DNA from 3 places in the Saccharococcus thermophilus genome. Region 1 is predicted to be linked to each of the others. Evidence: riboswitches for the same ligand, from Rfam matches in the RefSeq annotation. Region 1 holds a riboswitch; each other region holds the start of a gene.

Region 1 (5,584 bases):
TGTTAATTCCGCTTGGGTTGCACCATGTACTGAACAACTTTGTCTGGTTTGTTTTTGGCGAGTATAACGGCAAAACAGGGGACTTAAGCCGCTTTTTTGCCGGGGACCCGAATGCCGGCATTTTCATGGCGGGATTTTTCCCGATTATGATGTTTGGCCTTCCAGCCGCGGCTATTGCGATGATTGCGGCTGCGAAAAAAGAGCGGCGGAAAGAAGTGGCAGGGGCGCTTCTTGGCGTGGCGCTGACCTCGTTTTTAACGGGAATTACCGAACCGATTGAGTTTTTGTTTATGTTTTTATCGCCATTGCTTTATGTCGTTCACGCTGTATTAACGGGCCTTTCGTTGGCGATCGCAACAGCGCTCGGCGTCCACCACGGGTTTACGTTTTCGGCCGGTGCGATTGACTTTTTCTTAAACTATGGAATTGCGAAAAAACCGTATCTATTAATCGTGCAAGGAATTATTTATGCCATCATTTATTTCGTTGTGTTCTATTTCTTGATTGTCAAATTAGATTTAAAAACGCCGGGCCGTGAAGAAATCGCAGGAGAGTTTACGGAAAGCGGCGCAGCGAAAACAGGCGGCAGCTATAATGATGTTGCGGTGAAGTATATGGAAGCGCTGGGAGGTAAAGATAACCTCATCCAGATCGACAACTGTGTGACCCGCCTGCGTTTAAAAGTGAATGACATATCCAAAGTCAATGAGGAGGAGCTGAAACGTTTAGGGGCAAAAGGAGTCATCCGCCTCAATCAAACGGATGTGCAGGTCGTTGTCGGCACGGATGTCGAGTTTGTCGCCAACGAGCTGAGAAAGCTATAACCAAGAGAAAAGTGTTCCAGCTCTTTTCGTTCGCAGAGAAGAGCTGGAACTTTTATTCTATATATATGGTAGATCAAGGGGGGAATTCACTAATGAAACGGTTGCTAGACTTCACTTCGCTGTCAAAAGGAAGAATGGCGACACAAGAATCATTACAGGAGGCAAAACGGATTCGCATGGCGAGATCGCCGCTGCGATAAAATGAGCGACATTTTTATGCCATAAATGAAACTTGTCATTCCTTGGTTACGTATATCTTTATAGAAAGGAGATAGAAAGGAGAAAATCATATGTTTTCCCGGCCCCCAACTTGTTCCGTCTGCGGGAAGCCGATTGAAAAAAATGAGCCGATCTATGTGCGCATGAGGTACCCGTCGTACAGAGGAATGGTAGAAATACAGGCTTTCCTTAGGCAAGAAGGGACAATCATTTGCGAGGTTTGTTTCTCGCAAAAAAATAATCATGAAAAATGAGAGGAGTTATGCGATGTTCGGAAAAGTCGCCGCCGATGTGCTTGGATTAAGCGATATCGGCTCGGTCATTAAGCCGGAAAACTACGATAAAGCTGATGCCGATGATTACGTAATGCATGAAGATGGGGAAAAGATTTATTTCTTAATTAAATCGAAGTCGGATGAGTATTGCTTTACCAATAAAGCGCTGATTCATTTGGATGGCACGAGCGCGACCAGCAAAAAGCGCGTATTGCGCCGCTATGATTATTACAAACATCCGATTTCCGACGTGTCGCTCGAGACAGCGGGCACGGTCGATTTAGACGTGGAGATTAAGTTTAAAATCGGCGCCCATGACTATTCGATTGACGTCCATAAAAAGCATTTAGAAGAGCTGAAAGATTTATATAAATCGCTGCTCGCCATCGCCGAGCTTTGCCATGAAAACGAAACGAAGCTGGAGTACGCGCATAAAAGTTTGGAATTGACCGCGAACGTATTCGGGCGCGTGAAAAGTGACACCAATAATTTCTTTGCCGATTTCAAGGCGGTGAACGAACTCGCGTTTCAATGGCTTGTTGACGCGAAAACAAAATATACGGTAAAAGACTTCGGCTTTGTGTTTGAACGCTATATTAACAATTGAGCTGTTCCTTTGTCTCCCGCTATCGGGGGATTTTTATATACCTTAAAATCAATGAAACTTTCATTTTTTTATTGCCAAAGTTTTTCTAATCCTTTAATATTATAACTGTCAATTGTTCGACAATTTCATACATTCGCAGCAAGGTGCCAATGGAGCGATTCGCTCCGCACGGCTTAATAGGGAATCTGGTGAAAGTCCAGAACTGTCCCCGCAACTGTAAATGCGGACGAAATGAAATCGCCACTGTACGGTACGATGGCAAGCGCCGTTTGCCGTATGGGAAGGTTCAGAGTAGGATGAAGCATGAGTCAGTAGACCTGCCTTGCCTGCTTGTGCGTTTCCTAATCTTCGGGGGGTGAGAGTAGGAAGCGGCAACGGTGGCTGCCTTTGTGCATACATATTGCCGTTTCTTACTCATTCCAATTTGGAATGAGTTTTTTTATTTCTATTGTAAAAAGGGGGAACAGCAATGAGAAAGTGGAAACAGTACATCGCGCTGCTTGTCGTCGTCCTCACATTCGGCCTATTGTTCGGATGCAATGGGGCAAACGAAAGCAAAGCGCCTGCGAAAAAAGAAGCAACAAAAACGGAACAAACGCAAGCCGCGTTTCCGGTAACGGTGAAAGATGGATTAGGGGAAGAAGTGACGATTAAGTCCAGACCGCAAAAAATCGTTTCCTTAATCCCAAGCAACACGGAAATTGCCTATGCGTTAGGATTAGGCGACAAAATCGTTGGCGTCAGCGATTTTGACAACTATCCGGAGGATGTGAAAAAGAAAGCAAAAATCGGCGGCATGGAGTTTAATGTAGAAAAAGTTATTTCGTTGAAGCCGGATTTAGTACTTGCCCATGCGTCTAGCGTACATAGCTCGAAAGATGGAATTCAGCAATTAAAAGATGCGGGCATTACGGTGCTTGTGGTCAATGACGCGAAATCGTTTGCTGATGTATACCATTCGATCGAATTGGTTGGTAAGGCAACCGGAACCGCCGATAAAGCGCAAGAAATTATCAACAATATGAAAACGAAACTCGAAGAAATAAAAGAGAAGGCTAAACAAATTAAGCCGGAAGAACAAGTGAAAGTATGGGTGGAAGTATCGCCTCCGCCGCAAATTTATACGGCCGGAAAAGGAACGTTTATGGATGAGATGCTTCAGACCATTTCGGCGAAAAACGTCGCCGGCGGCCTGGAAGGATGGCCGATGGTGACGGAGGAAAAAGCGGTGGCATACAAGCCGGATGTGATTATTACTACCTACGGCGGAGCGAAACAGGTGTTAGGGCGCGCAGCGTGGAAAGATGTTCCAGCGGTAAAAAACAAGCGGGTATATGATGTCAATACCGATTTAGTCAGCCGTCCGGGCCCGCGTCTCGTTGAAGGAGTAGAGGAACTTGCAAAAGTCATTTACCCGAAAATCTTTAAGTAATGCATCGATGTATATCATTGCTGTAACGATTGCGGCGGTCTCGCTTTTATTAGGGATATCGATAGGTTCGTTATCGATTCCCTTTTCTACTATTATCAAGATCCTTTTTTCGGCCTGGTTTGGGTTGCCGCTGCCCGGCGATGTTCCCGATGATCTCGTGCAGATCGTGATGGCGATCCGCCTTCCGCGTGTGGTGCTCGCATTTCTTGTCGGCGCGTCGCTAGCGGTTGCGGGCGCGGCGTTTCAAGGGCTGTTAAAAAATGCGCTTGCCGATCCGTATACGCTCGGCGTGTCATCCGGCGCTTCCGTCGGTGCGGTGATCGTTATTTTTTTCGGTATTCAACTGCCGCTCTTTGGCACGTTTACTTTGCCGATTGTCAGCATTTTATTCGGTCTGGCGACGCTCGCGCTTGTGCTTTTATTTACAAGGGCAGTGGAGCGACAAATGTCGGTGGAGACGATCATTTTGGCCGGGATTATCTTTGGCGCGTTTTTCAGCGCCCTTATTTCTTTGATGATTGCGCTGACCGGGGAAGAATTGCGGCAAATTATTGACTGGCTGATGGGAAGCGTCGCGATGCGGGGCTGGAAATATACGATGCTTCTCCTTCCGTTTTTTTTGTTCGGCGTCGTCTTGCTTCTTCTGAATGCGCGCGAGCTTAATGCGTTCGCCTTTGGCGAAGCGGCGGCACTTCATGTCGGGGTGAACGTGATGCGCCGCAAAATCATGATTTTAACAGGAGCCTCGTTATTGACAGGGGCGGCCGTATCGGTGTCTGGGACGATTGGATTTGTCGGGCTTGTCGTTCCCCATATGGTCCGCCTTGTCTGCGGTCCGAACCACCGCTTGTTGCTGCCGCTGTCTTTGCTATACGGAGGGGCCTTTCTCGTCCTTACTGATTTGCTGGCGCGCACGATCATTTCGCCGCGCGAATTGCCGATTGGCGTCATTACTTCTTTGATTGGCGCCCCGCTGTTTGCGTTATTGTTTTTCCGAAGAATGAAAAGAAAGATGTGATCGATGTGCTCGAAGTAAACAACGTGTCTTACCGCTATCAGCGCAAACAAGTGCTTCATGATATCACCTTTACGGTAGAAAAAGGGGAAATATTTGGAATTTTAGGGCCGAATGGCAGTGGGAAAACGACATTGTTGAGATTATTAAGCAAAGAGCTATCCGTGCAAAGCGGCAGCATCACCGTGAACGGACGGCCGCTCGCTTCTTTTTCGCATAAAGAGTGGGCGCGTTTTGCCGCGGTGCTTCCGCAAACGATCGATGCGGTGTTCGGCTATACGGTCAAGGAAACGGTGGAGCTCGGACGGTACGCCCATCAGCATCGCTTTTTTCCGGTGTGGACGGAAGAAGATGAGCAGGCGGTTGATGCGGCGATTCATGAAGTCGGTCTCGCCGAAAAAGCGGAAGAAAGCATTGAACGCTTAAGCGGGGGAGAACGCCAGCGCGCCTATTTGGCGCGGGCGCTGGCGCAAAATCCCGAGCTGCTGCTGCTCGATGAGCCGACGAATCATATGGATATTACCCAGCAGCTCCATCTATTAAATCAGCTCGTTCGTGCGTCAAAAGAGAAAAAACTGACCGTGATTGCCATTTTTCATGATATGAATATCGCCAGTTTATTTTGCGATCGGCTTTTAATGCTAAAAGAAGGGAAAGCGGTCGCGCTTGGCACGCCGGAAGAGCTGATGGAGCCGGCGCTTCTCCGTTCCGTGTTTCATGCTCCGGTCAGCAGACAGGTGCATCCAACCGTTTCCAAGCCGCTGCTCGCCTTTTTGCCAGAACGGGGATTGCCAACCGCCGAAGAGCGGGACCTGCCTGAACATCTTACATGGGCAACGATGGACGACTGCATCGTCATCACTGCCGCAAAGCCGCTCAAAGTGTTGTCCTCCGCGCTTGTTGGCTCGGGGTTTCAATGGGCGGCCCATTTTGTCAACCGGCAAGTTTCCAAAGACTATCACTGCGAAGATGCGGAATTAGAGATGAAGCAATATTTACAGAAACGCGGGATTCCCGTCTCCAGTACGATTGGAATGATGACAGCAGTCGACATACACGATGCCGTTTGCATGTATGAAAAACAAGACGCGTTTTCGCTCTGGGCGGTGGTGACGGCGGGGGTAGGAAACGCCGTCGATGCCGCGCGCTCGTGGGAACGGACGCGATTCGTGCAAAAAATCGGCACCATTAATATGATGATTTTTATCGATG
Region 2 (5,584 bases), 1.1 Mb from region 1:
TCTTGCGACATATTGATTTCAAACGGCGTCCAAAAGTTTGCCAGCATCCGTTTATATTTGGCGTAAGCCCAAGGATATGCGATATCATCCCAATTTAAGACGTTTGAGCTTTTGCCGTTAATGATTCGCGTTGAGCGGTTGGGTGCTTCCGGATCCATGATGACTCTTTTTGTTAATGCATGTACCATGTTTTTCCCCCTTAACTTGCGCAGGATTCGCATTCATCGATCGCGCTGGAAGTGGAACGGACGTAATACGTTGTTTTTAGTCCCGACTTCCAGGCGGTGAGATGAAGGTCTAACAGTTCTTTCGCTTTAATCGTGTTCATGACATAAAAGTTGAATGAAATCGCCTGGTCGATATGGCGTTGGCGTGCTGCGTTCTGCTTGATGCTCCAATGCTGGTCGATATGGTACGCCGATTTATAGTACCATGTTGTTTTTTCATTTAAATCAGGTACCGTGACCGGAATTTTGTAATCTTTCTTTTCTTCCGCGTACACTTTTAAAAAGATCGGGTCGATGCTCGCGGTGCTGCCGGCGATAATCGAGGTTGAAGCGTTTGGCGCGACCGCCAGGACGTAACCGTTGCGCATGCCGTGTTTGGCGACTTGTTGTTTCAGCGTGTCCCAGTCGACGTTGTCGTTGCGGCGGTAGCCGCGCTTGTCAAAATAGGCGCCCGTCTGCCAATCGGAGCCTGGAAATGCGGGATAACTGCCTTTTTCCTTCGCCAATTCCATGCTTGCTTGGATCGCTAAATAGGCGATTTTTTCGTACAGCTTGTTGGCATATTCGACCGCTTCTTCCGATTCCCAGCGCATGCCTTTTAATGCGAGCAAATGGTGCCAGCCGAACGTGCCGAGTCCGACGGCGCGGTATTTTTGATTCGTCAGCTGCGCTTGCAGGACAGGGATGCTGTTTAAGTCAATGACGTTATCAAGCATGCGCATTTGAATCGGGATGAGCCGCTCAAGCACGTTGTCGGTAACGGCGCGGGCAAGGTTAATCGACGACAAGTTGCAGACGACGAAATCGCCGGGGATTTTCTCAATGATAATTTTTCCGTCTTTCGTATATTGCTTTTCGACAACGGTCGGGCTTTGATTTTGCGCGATTTCCGTGCAAAGGTTGCTGCAGTAAATCATGCCGAGATGCGCGTTCGGGTTTTTCCGGTTTACTTCGTCGCGGTAAAACATAAACGGTGTGCCCGATTCCAATTGGCTGCGCATGATGCTTTTCATTATTTCAATCGCCGGCACTTTTTCTTTTGAAAGCCGCTCTTCATGAACGCATTGCCAATATTTTTCGCGGAAGCTGCCGCGCCCTTTTTCTTCATCGTAAAAGTCCTCAAGGCTAAATCCCATCACTTTGCGCACTTCATGCGGGTCAAACAAATACCAATCGCCGCGTTTTTCGACTTGCTCCATAAATAAATCCGGGATGCAGACCCCCGTAAATAAATCGTGCGTTCTCATTCGTTCATCGCCGTTATTTAATTTCGCATCCAAAAAAGCAAAAATGTCTTTATGCCAGACGTCTAAATAAACGGAAATAGCGCCTTTGCGCTGCCCTAATTGATCGACGCTGACGGCGGTGTTATTAAGCTGTTTCATCCATGGAATCACGCCGGAGGAAACGCCTTTAAAGCCCTTGATGTCGCTGCCGCGGCTTCTGATTTTGCCGAGATAGACGCCGATTCCGCCGCCCGATTTTGAAAGGTTGGCGATGTCGGTATTGCTGTCGTAAATGCCCTGCAGGCTGTCATCGACCGTATCGACAAAGCAGCTCGACAGTTGTCCGCAGCTTTTGCCGGCGTTTGCCAAAGTCGGTGTGGCAACGGTCATGTACAAGTTGCTTAACGCCCAGTACGCTTCTTGGATAAGGGCAAAACGGCGCTGCTTTGGCTCTTTGGCCATTAGCGTCATCGCGATGATGAGAAACCGCTCTTGCGGAAGCTCATACAAGTTGCGTTCGTAGTCGCGAGCAAGGTAGCGATCGGCGAGTGTGCGCAAGCCGATATAGGTAAACAGCTTGTCTTTTTCCGGATCGATGAGTTTGGCGAGTTCCGTGATTTCTTCTTTCGTATAATTTTCCAAAAGGAAACGATGATACACTCCCTTTTCGACAAGTGCAGCAATTAAATCATAAAGGCTGCCGTAACGTTGAGCTTCGTCGTATCCGCGCTGCTTTGCCGCTTCTTTATATAATTGTTTTAAATAAATGCGGGCGCAGACAAACGTCCATTCCGGTTCCGTTTCGCTAATATAGGAAAGCCCCTCGAGTATGAGATAATGAAAGAACTGCTCGACAGAAATGGCCTCTTTATGTTCGATCACACGGATGATGCGTTCGATATAGCCATCTGTCCGTAAGTGCGGAAAATCGCTTGTCGTGCGGCGGATAAAGGAAATAAGTTTCTCGCGGGAAAATGGCTCGGCTTGTCCATTTTCTTTCGTAATCATCGTATTGCTTGTTTGCAACGCCATCGTTTTCTCCTCCTTGTCGTCCATAAAAAAATCCACTCGGGTCAACGAGTGGATGAAACGACAGCATAAAAAGGGGAGGTGAAGCCCTTTTCCACCATCGTTTCATCTTCTCGCACCCCGGAGAACATGAAACGCAACCAAGCAAGGCAGGTCTCCTGACTCGTGCTTCTTCCTACTTTGGATCCTTCCCATACGCGCGCCCAAACGAGCTTGCGCATACAGTGGATGTTCCATTTCGTCCGCACATACAGTTGCGGGGGCAGTTCTGGATTCGCACCAGATTCCCTATTAAGTCCGAACGGACACCATTGCTTGTGGTTTCACTATATATAGTTGCTTGTTAAACAAAAAACACAATATATAGTATTTTGTTATTGTTGGTATAAGCATATAATAAAACGCTGGAAAATTCAACTATGATTTTACGGCGAAAAGAAAAATGAGAAATGCTGTTTCGTTGTCCAAGCATTTCTCATTGGCGCGGGGGATGGAATTTTAGCAATAAAATTTGAAGCAGCCGCCCGATGCATATCCCGGGAATGACAAACAGCATCGGCAGCCAAATAGGACCGAAAAATATGCCCAAAAATGTGACGCTTGATGAAAGCATCAAGCCGACGGTAACGAAATAGGCGGAAAACACAAACGGCAGGAACGAGTAAGGGGTTTGCCCTCCGCCCGCATCTTTGAACGCATCCCACATCGCGTAAAAATATAAACATGGATAAAACATGAGCCATTGAAAGTCAATGATGTTGGCGGCCTCATGAGTATTCCCTAAAAAACTTAACCGGATGGCCTCATTAAACCGCGATTGCATGTTAATAAGAAACTCCAAAAAGATAAATAAAGTGCCTTTAAAATATTTTCTGTTTAAAAGTTGCCCAAATCCAGGCAGGGCAATGCTCCATAACAACCGTTCCATTGCTTTCACGTTTTCTAACCCTTTACTAAAATAATTTGTTCGAATGTCGCATTGTTTGTTATTGCGACGAAAAAAAACGAAGCAAAAACGAAACTTCCATACCCTTAATGTTTACTTTAATTACATTATTTAGCAAAAAAACGTGATTTTATGCTTTTTTTAAATAATAATAAAGCGAATGTTTCTTACTTTTTGTAAATATATGGATTTATGGCATGAAATGCTTGTCCATTATATTATTGGTTAGCGTAAATCCAAAAATATTCTTTAAATTTTTCAGAATAATTAATATAATATTAATGTAATGAATTTTAATAAACAACAAAGGGGGAAAAAATGTGAAGGGGCTTAAATCCGTTTTGCTTTGGGGTCTTATTTCTGTACTTGGAGCAGCAGGGTTTGCGGTCCTCGCATTAAGCCGTGGCGAAACGGTTAATGCGATTTGGCTGATTGTTGCCGCTGTATGTACGTATGCGGTAGCATACCGTTTTTATAGCAAGTTTATCGCCCGCAAAGTATTTGAGCTCGATGACAATCGCAAAACGCCTGCCGAGATATTTAACGACGGAAAAGATTATGTGCCGACGAACAAATGGGTGTTGTTCGGCCATCACTTCGCAGCTATTGCCGGCGCCGGACCGCTTGTTGGACCGATTTTGGCGGCGCAAATGGGATATTTGCCGGGAACACTTTGGATTGTGATCGGTGTTGTTTTAGGCGGAGCCGTGCAAGACTTTGTTATTTTATTCGCTTCGATGCGCCGCAACGGCAAATCGCTTGGCGAGATGGTAAAAGAAGAAATCGGCCCTGTGACAGGCTTCATTGCTGCGCTTGGTATTTTAGGAATCATGATTATTTTATTGGCTGTTTTGGCGCTGGTTGTTGTGAAAGCGCTTGTAGGAAGCCCGTGGGGAATGTTCACCATCGCCGCGACGATTCCGATTGCGATTTTGATGGGCATTTACATGCGCTTTATTCGTCCGGGACGCGTGGGGGAAGCTTCTTTACTCGGATTTGTTCTGCTTTTGCTTTCCCTCGTCGCTGGACAGCATGTAGCACAAAACCCAACGTTAGCGGAAATTTTTACATTAAAAGGCGAAACGATCGCGATCTTGATGATCATTTACGGATTTGTCGCATCGGCATTGCCGGTATGGCTATTGCTTGCGCCGCGTGACTATTTAAGCACGTTCTTAAAAATCGGCACGATCGTCGGCCTTGCGTTAGGCATTTTAGTCGTAGCGCCAGATTTGCAAATGCCGGCGTTAACGAAATTTGTCGACGGCACTGGCCCGGTATTTGCGGGGAACTTATTCCCATTCCTGTTTATTACGATCGCTTGCGGTGCTGTATCGGGATTCCATGCGCTTGTTTCTTCCGGTACGACGCCAAAAATGATTGAAATCGAGAGCCATGCCCGCCCGATCGGCTATGGCGCGATGTTGATGGAATCGTTCGTCGCTGTCATGGCGATGGTGGCAGCATGCGTGCTGACCCCGGGAGCATATTTTGCCATCAACAGCCCGGCTGCTGCCATCGGTCAAGATGTAGTGCAAGCAGCGAAAGTCGTATCGTCATGGGGATTTACCGTTACGCCTGACATGCTGTCAGAGCTTGCGAAAAATGTCGGCGAGCAAACGATTTTATCACGTACTGGCGGGGCGCCAACATTGGCGATTGGAATGGCGGTTATTCTCTCGAAGGTGATCGGCGGCAAAACATTAATGGCGTTCTGGTATCATTTCGCGATTTTATTTGAAGCACTCTTTATTTTAACGACGATTGACGCTGGCACACGCATCGGCCGCTTTATGATTCAAGATATTATGGGCACTTTCTACAAACCGCTTGGCAAAACGGATTCGCTGGTTTCCAATATTATCGCAACGACGCTGTGCGTTCTTGCTTGGGGATATTTCCTATACCAAGGGGTAGTCGATCCGCTTGGCGGTATTAATACGTTGTGGCCGCTGTTCGGAATTGCCAACCAAATGCTGGCGGGAATTGCGTTACTATTCGGCACGACGGTGCTGTTCAAAATGGGTAAAAAAGCGTACGTTTGGGTAACGCTTATTCCGACGATTTGGCTTTTAGTTGCCACGCTCACCGCGGGATACCAAAAGCTGTTCCACAGCAATCCAAAAATCGGTTTTCTCGCCCATGCCAATGTGTTT
Region 3 (5,584 bases), 620 kb from region 1:
GATGGAAAATCGGTAGGAAGGCAGTTTAATTACTCCCATTTCAACCGGTTGAATTAAATAATTTTTTACAGCTATATTAAATTTTACTTACGTATATATTTGAATGAATTTGCTCATGATATAGGTAACGGGTACGTAACGGTTGAGCCCAGATTTATATATGCTCTTTCGGGTGTATATAGGTCGGCCAAAGATTGTATACAGGTCATGATGGTTTGTGTGCAGTCGGAGGGAAGATTCTATACGGTAGAGAAAGGCTTTATTGCAGTCGTATCTCTAGCAAAGATATTATTGCAATAAGGTCCCAATTTATCGTATAGGGTCGAGCGAAGATCGTATAAAGTGCCGCAGACTTTGTTGAGTAAACGACTCAATTAAGTTAACGGTCATATACAGCCGAGAGGTTGTATATGGGTGTATAGGTATTTTATACGGTTGAACGAACCATTATCATGGGTGGTGAACTGCTTATTTATGGTCGAAAGATCATAAATAGGTAATCAGCTATTCATGATAGTGCTAGGTAGATCGTTACGTGCTCGTATTTGATACATAAAACTACAGACTTTTACGGCATTTTAGCGTATTTATATCGTTGGGCTATAGCCAAGCGGTAAGGCAACGGACTTTGACTCCGTGATGCGCTGGTTCGAATCCAGCTAGCCCAGTCTCTAGCAGACAAGCAATGTCGCTTGTCTGTTTTTTTGTGGAAAAAGAAGGAGTTTCGACAAATATGTCAAATATAAGACGTAGCAAGGAGGGAATTGTGATGAAAACAGCTGATTTATGCGATGAATTTTTAAGTGAACTGCAAGTTTGCCAATTGCCGCTCCAATCATACGGCGGCAAAAAAGAATTTTCCGGACCGATTGCGACCGTTGAGGTGTTCGAGGATAACGTACTCGTCCGCGAGGCGCTCGAAACTGTTCCGGCAGGCACCGTATTGGTCGTTGACGGAAAAGGTTCGCGCAATTGCGCGTTACTTGGAGACCGTCTTGCCCAGATCGCTTGCGAGCGCGGGCTTGCCGGGGTGATTATTCACGGATGCATTCGCGATTCTGCGGAAATCGCTAACATGCCGCTTGGCGTCATGGCTATCGGTACATGCCCGGTGAAAAGCAAAAAAGAAGGGAAAGGAAAACGGGATGTCGCGCTTGAATTTGGCGGCGTTCGTTGGGAGCCAGGTGCTTATGTGTACGCTGATCAAGACGGGATTGTATTGGCGAAAACGGACTTATTGAAAAAAAGTAGTTGACGATATTTGAAAATTTGTACTACTATTAATAACAGGAATGTTCCATGAAAAATCGACATTATATGCCAAACAAATAAGGTGCCTTTCTCATTAGAGAATTGGCTTAAAAGGGAAGTACGGTGAAAATCCGTCACGGTACCCGCCACTGTGATGGGGAGCTTTGTTGCATCATGTCACTGAAGGAAACTTCGGGAAGGCGCAACAAAGCGATGATCCTAAGTCAGGAGACCTGCCTTATTTGTTCGGACGGATACCTACGGGATTATAGGTAGACGTGCGGGAGAATAGTATACTTTTTTGGCTATATTTGTATGCATTTTTCTGCACCTCTGCGTATAGAGGTGCTTTTTATTTTGCAAAAAAGGAGAGACTCAACATGACAACATGGAATTTAATCGGAATGAAACATCATGTGCTGATTTGCAACGGAGGCAGCTGTATGCGTAAAGAGGGAGAGGAAGTAACGCTTGCCATCCGTGAAGAAATCGCACTGTTGGAGTTAGATGGCATTGTACATACGACGCGGACTCGCTGCAATGGTCGTTGCCAAGACGCGTGTGTAGTCATCGTTTACCCTGAAGGCGTATGGTACAACGGTGTGACGCCGAAAAAAGCAAGGGAGATTGTACGAAGGCATTTACGAGATGGGGAATGGCTGGAAGAAACGATAACGTACCATTATGAAGGGACGCAAGGATTGATGATGTTAAAACAATCAAACGCCCCTCTAGGAATCTCGAAATTATCTAAAGCAATGGGAGGAACGAAAGTATGAAAAAATGGAGAGCTGCCCTTTTCCTTTTCGGATTAGTTGTCTATTTTACTTTCTCTGAAAGTTCATCGGCATTTGCGATGCATATTATGGAAGGATTTTTGCCTGTCAGATGGGTGATTTTTTGGTGGCTAGTGTTTTTGCCGTTTTTTATCATCGGTATGCGTTCACTAATTCGGATTACACGTGAGCATCCGGAACTAAAGCTGCTCATTGCGCTGTCGGGGGCATTTACGTTTGTACTGTCCGCCTTAAAAATTCCATCCGTTACTGGAAGCAGCTCACATCCAACGGGGGTCGGTCTCGGTGCGGTGCTGTTTGGTCCATGGGCGATGGTGGTGATGGGAAGCATCGTATTGCTGTTTCAAGCGTTATTGCTGGCACATGGCGGATTGACGACATTAGGGGCGAATGCCATGTCCATGGCAGTCGTCGGTCCGATCGTAGGGTACGGCATTTATTGTTTAGGGAAAAAGTGGAATATACCGCGACGTTGGACCATCTTTTTCGCTGCATTTTTCTCTGATTTAGCCACATATGTTGTCACCTCCTTGCAATTAGCGTTGGCGTTTCCGGACGCGACAGGCGGAGTTTTCGCTTCGTTTGTCAAATTTGCCGGCATTTTCGCTGTCACGCAAATACCATTGGCGATTACAGAAGGGTTGCTTACGGTCGTCGTTTGGAATTTCTTATCCACTTACAGCAGCCGGGAACTAAGTCAATTAGAGAGAGGAGTGTAGATAATGAAGAGAAGTCTTTTTCTCCTCGTTTTTGCTGTTTTATTAGCAGCGACGCCGTTATTGTTCATTCATCACTCTAATTTTGGCGGCACGGATGACCGAGCGAAAAAAACGATTCAGGTGATTGCTCCTCATTATAAGCCTTGGGCGCAATCAATATTTGAGCCGCCAGGCGGAGAGGTGCAAACGTTGCTGTTTTCTGTGCAAGCGGCGGTCGGCGCCGGTATTATTGGCTATATTATCGGCGTCTATAAAGGTCGGGAGAACCGAAGAGAGGAATCAAAATGATCCGGCAGTTTGACACAATCGCTTACAACAACCGCCTGCGAACAATACGTCCCGAACAAAAAGTGATATTTGCGTTCATATTATTAATAATGGCCATGATAGGTAGTTGGAAAATGCAAGTAATGATGACGATTTGGCTTGCCGCGTGGATTATCGGGTATGCTCGTGTTTCGTGGACAGTATACGCCAAAGCCCTCGGAGTCGTGTCATTGTTTCTAGTGATGAGTTTTCCAGCTTTGCTCGTTTCCATTGATAATTCTTTTCATGTTTCTATTGATCGTTCGCACATTCCCACTGTGATGTCTTTACTATCTCGTTCGGTCGCAGCTTGGTCTTGTTTATTTTTCCTACTAGTGACTACTCCGTTTCCAGAGATGTTGTATGTGCTCAAGCGAATGAAAGTACCATCCATCATCATTGAGTTGTTATTTTTTACGTATCGGTTTGTATTTGTTTTCGAGAAAGTAGCGGAAGAGCTATACGTAGCAATGAAAGCGAGAAATGGGGGAAACCATTGGCGGCATGGCGGGATGTTGGTGTTCCAGCTTTTTCAGAAAATATGGCATTCCTATGAAGCGTTGCGCCTTGCTTTATGGGCGCGAGGAGTTTCCGATGAAATTGTCTATGTTCATATGGAAACATACAACGAAAAAAATAAACGTTATCTGTGGGAAGCGGCAATCGGCATAAGTTTGCTTCTATGGCTTGGATGATAGGAGGGCAGCAGAAGATGCTGAAAATGGATGAAGTATATTATACGTATCCGAACGGACCATGCGTGTTAAAAGGATTAAGCCTTCATATTCCCAATGGAAAAAAATGCGCGCTTATCGGTCATAATGGATGCGGTAAAACAACGTTATTTTTACACGCGAACGGGCTATTGCGGCCCGACTCTGGCGATATCTATTGGAATGGAGAAAAGATGGACTATCGACGTCAAACCTTGCAAAAATGGCGACGAGAGGTCGGCATCGTTTTTCAAAATCCGGAACACCAGCTTGTGGCGCCGTTGGTACGTGATGAACTGGCGTTTGGCCTGCACCATTTAGGAATGAAAAAAAATGAGATGGACGAGCTCATTGAAAAAGCGCTGGACGAGTTTGGATTGCGTTCATGGTTGGACAAGCCCGTTCATCATTTAAGTCTCGGCCAAAAAAAATGGCTGACGCTTGCCGCCGTAATGGTGATGAACCCGAAATTATTAGTGCTCGATGAGCCGACGGCGTATTTAGATCGCCTACAGATCGATCGGTTTATCGAGAAGATAAACGCTATTCATCAAGCCGGCACGACGGTTTTGATTGCGACTCATGATTTTGATTTTGTCTTAGAGTGGGCAGATATCGTGTTTGTCATGCACGACGGACAAATTGTCATGCAAGGATCGCCGCAAGATGTATTTGCAAGGCAGCATCAATTGCAAAAATGGCATCTTGGTGTTCCTCTGCTTGCTTCTGTATGGAAAATGTTGTTTCCACACGAGACGCGCATCCCGCGGAATGTGGAAGAAATGAAACAATGGATGACAATGAATGAGCGCACAAGCCTCCGTATTAGTGAAAAAGTGATATAGTGTTCAAATTTTTTCGACAAATGAGCCCAGTTAACATGAACAAAAAAGAGGGAAATTGAGGTGAGGTGAGACAATGAAAGGAAAATTGCTGATTGTCGGATTTGGCCCAGGCAGCGAAGAACATATGACAAAGCGAGCGCGGGAAGCAATTGAAGAAAGCGATATTATTATCGGTTATAAAACGTACGTTGACCTAGTTGCGGATTTAATTAGCAATAAACAAGTTATTAGTACCGGAATGACGGAAGAAGTAAGCCGCGCCCAAGAGGCGGTGAAATGGGCGGAACGCGGAAAAACAGTTGCCGTCATTTCAAGCGGGGACGCAGGCGTGTACGGAATGGCGGGGCTTGTGTATGAGGTACTCATCGAAAAAGGCTGGACGCGAGAAAGCGATATCGAAGTGGAAGTTATCCCAGGCATTTCTGCCATTAACTCATGTGCCGCTCTTTTAGGTGCGCCAATTATGCATGATGCGTGCACCATTAGTTTAAGCGATCACCTAACGCCGTGGGCGCTTATTGAAAAGCGCATCGAAGCGGCAGCCGCTGCCGATTTTGTCATCGCTTTATATAATCCGAAAAGCGGACGACGCACGCGGCAAATTGTCGAAGCGCAGCGTATTCTTTTGCGTTATCGCTCTCCAAATACTCCGGTCGGATTAGTGAAAAGCGCTTATCGTACGCGGCAACATATCGTATTGACGGATTTAGCGCATATGCTCGATTACGATATCGGAATGTTAACGACCGTCATTATCGGCAATTCTTCGACGTTTGTATACGACGGGCTGATGATCACACCGCGCGGATACCAACGAAAATATACGTTAAGCGCCGCCGAACAGCCGCTGAAACCACACGAACGGCTTCGCAAAGAAGCGGAACCGTGGGCGCTTGATCAAAAGAAATCAGAACCGGTAAGAGAAGTGGCAGAAGCAGCATTGCAAAAATTGG

Evidence for each region. Region 1 has a riboswitch for cobalamin ahead of BDD39_RS08645 (ABC transporter substrate-binding protein). Riboswitches for the same ligand answer to the same signal wherever they lie in the genome.
Region 2: it holds a riboswitch for cobalamin, as region 1 does, so the genes downstream of both, BDD39_RS14385 (ribonucleoside-diphosphate reductase subunit alpha) here and BDD39_RS08645 (ABC transporter substrate-binding protein) in region 1, are expected to answer to the same signal.
Region 3: it holds a riboswitch for cobalamin, as region 1 does, so the genes downstream of both, BDD39_RS05355 ((2Fe-2S) ferredoxin domain-containing protein) here and BDD39_RS08645 (ABC transporter substrate-binding protein) in region 1, are expected to answer to the same signal.

The regions. Positions count from the first base shown of each region.
Region 1 covers NZ_JAASRS010000001.1:1,668,321-1,673,904, reverse strand. The annotation lists gene nagE (N-acetylglucosamine-specific PTS transporter subunit IIBC) at 1-824, shown strand, start outside; gene BDD39_RS08650 (PH domain-containing protein) at 1,311-1,925, shown strand; cobalamin riboswitch at 2,051-2,264, shown strand; gene BDD39_RS08645 (ABC transporter substrate-binding protein) at 2,395-3,357, shown strand; gene BDD39_RS08640 (FecCD family ABC transporter permease) at 3,323-4,375, shown strand; gene BDD39_RS08635 (adenosylcobinamide amidohydrolase) at 4,375-5,584, shown strand, end outside.
Region 2 covers NZ_JAASRS010000001.1:2,776,037-2,781,620, reverse strand. The annotation lists gene BDD39_RS14390 (ribonucleotide-diphosphate reductase subunit beta) at 1-188, opposite strand, end outside; gene BDD39_RS14385 (ribonucleoside-diphosphate reductase subunit alpha) at 200-2,485, opposite strand; cobalamin riboswitch at 2,614-2,811, opposite strand; gene BDD39_RS14380 (hypothetical protein) at 2,958-3,419, opposite strand; gene BDD39_RS14375 (carbon starvation CstA family protein) at 3,749-5,584, shown strand, end outside.
Region 3 covers NZ_JAASRS010000001.1:1,044,751-1,050,334, forward strand. The annotation lists tRNA gene BDD39_RS05345 (tRNA-Gln) at 597-668, shown strand; gene rraA (ribonuclease E activity regulator RraA) at 770-1,255, shown strand; cobalamin riboswitch at 1,315-1,506, shown strand; gene BDD39_RS05355 ((2Fe-2S) ferredoxin domain-containing protein) at 1,632-2,030, shown strand; gene BDD39_RS05360 (energy-coupling factor ABC transporter permease) at 2,027-2,767, shown strand; gene BDD39_RS05365 (energy-coupling factor ABC transporter substrate-binding protein) at 2,771-3,055, shown strand; gene cbiQ (cobalt ECF transporter T component CbiQ) at 3,052-3,768, shown strand; gene BDD39_RS05375 (energy-coupling factor ABC transporter ATP-binding protein) at 3,786-4,631, shown strand; gene cobJ (precorrin-3B C(17)-methyltransferase) at 4,705-5,584, shown strand, end outside.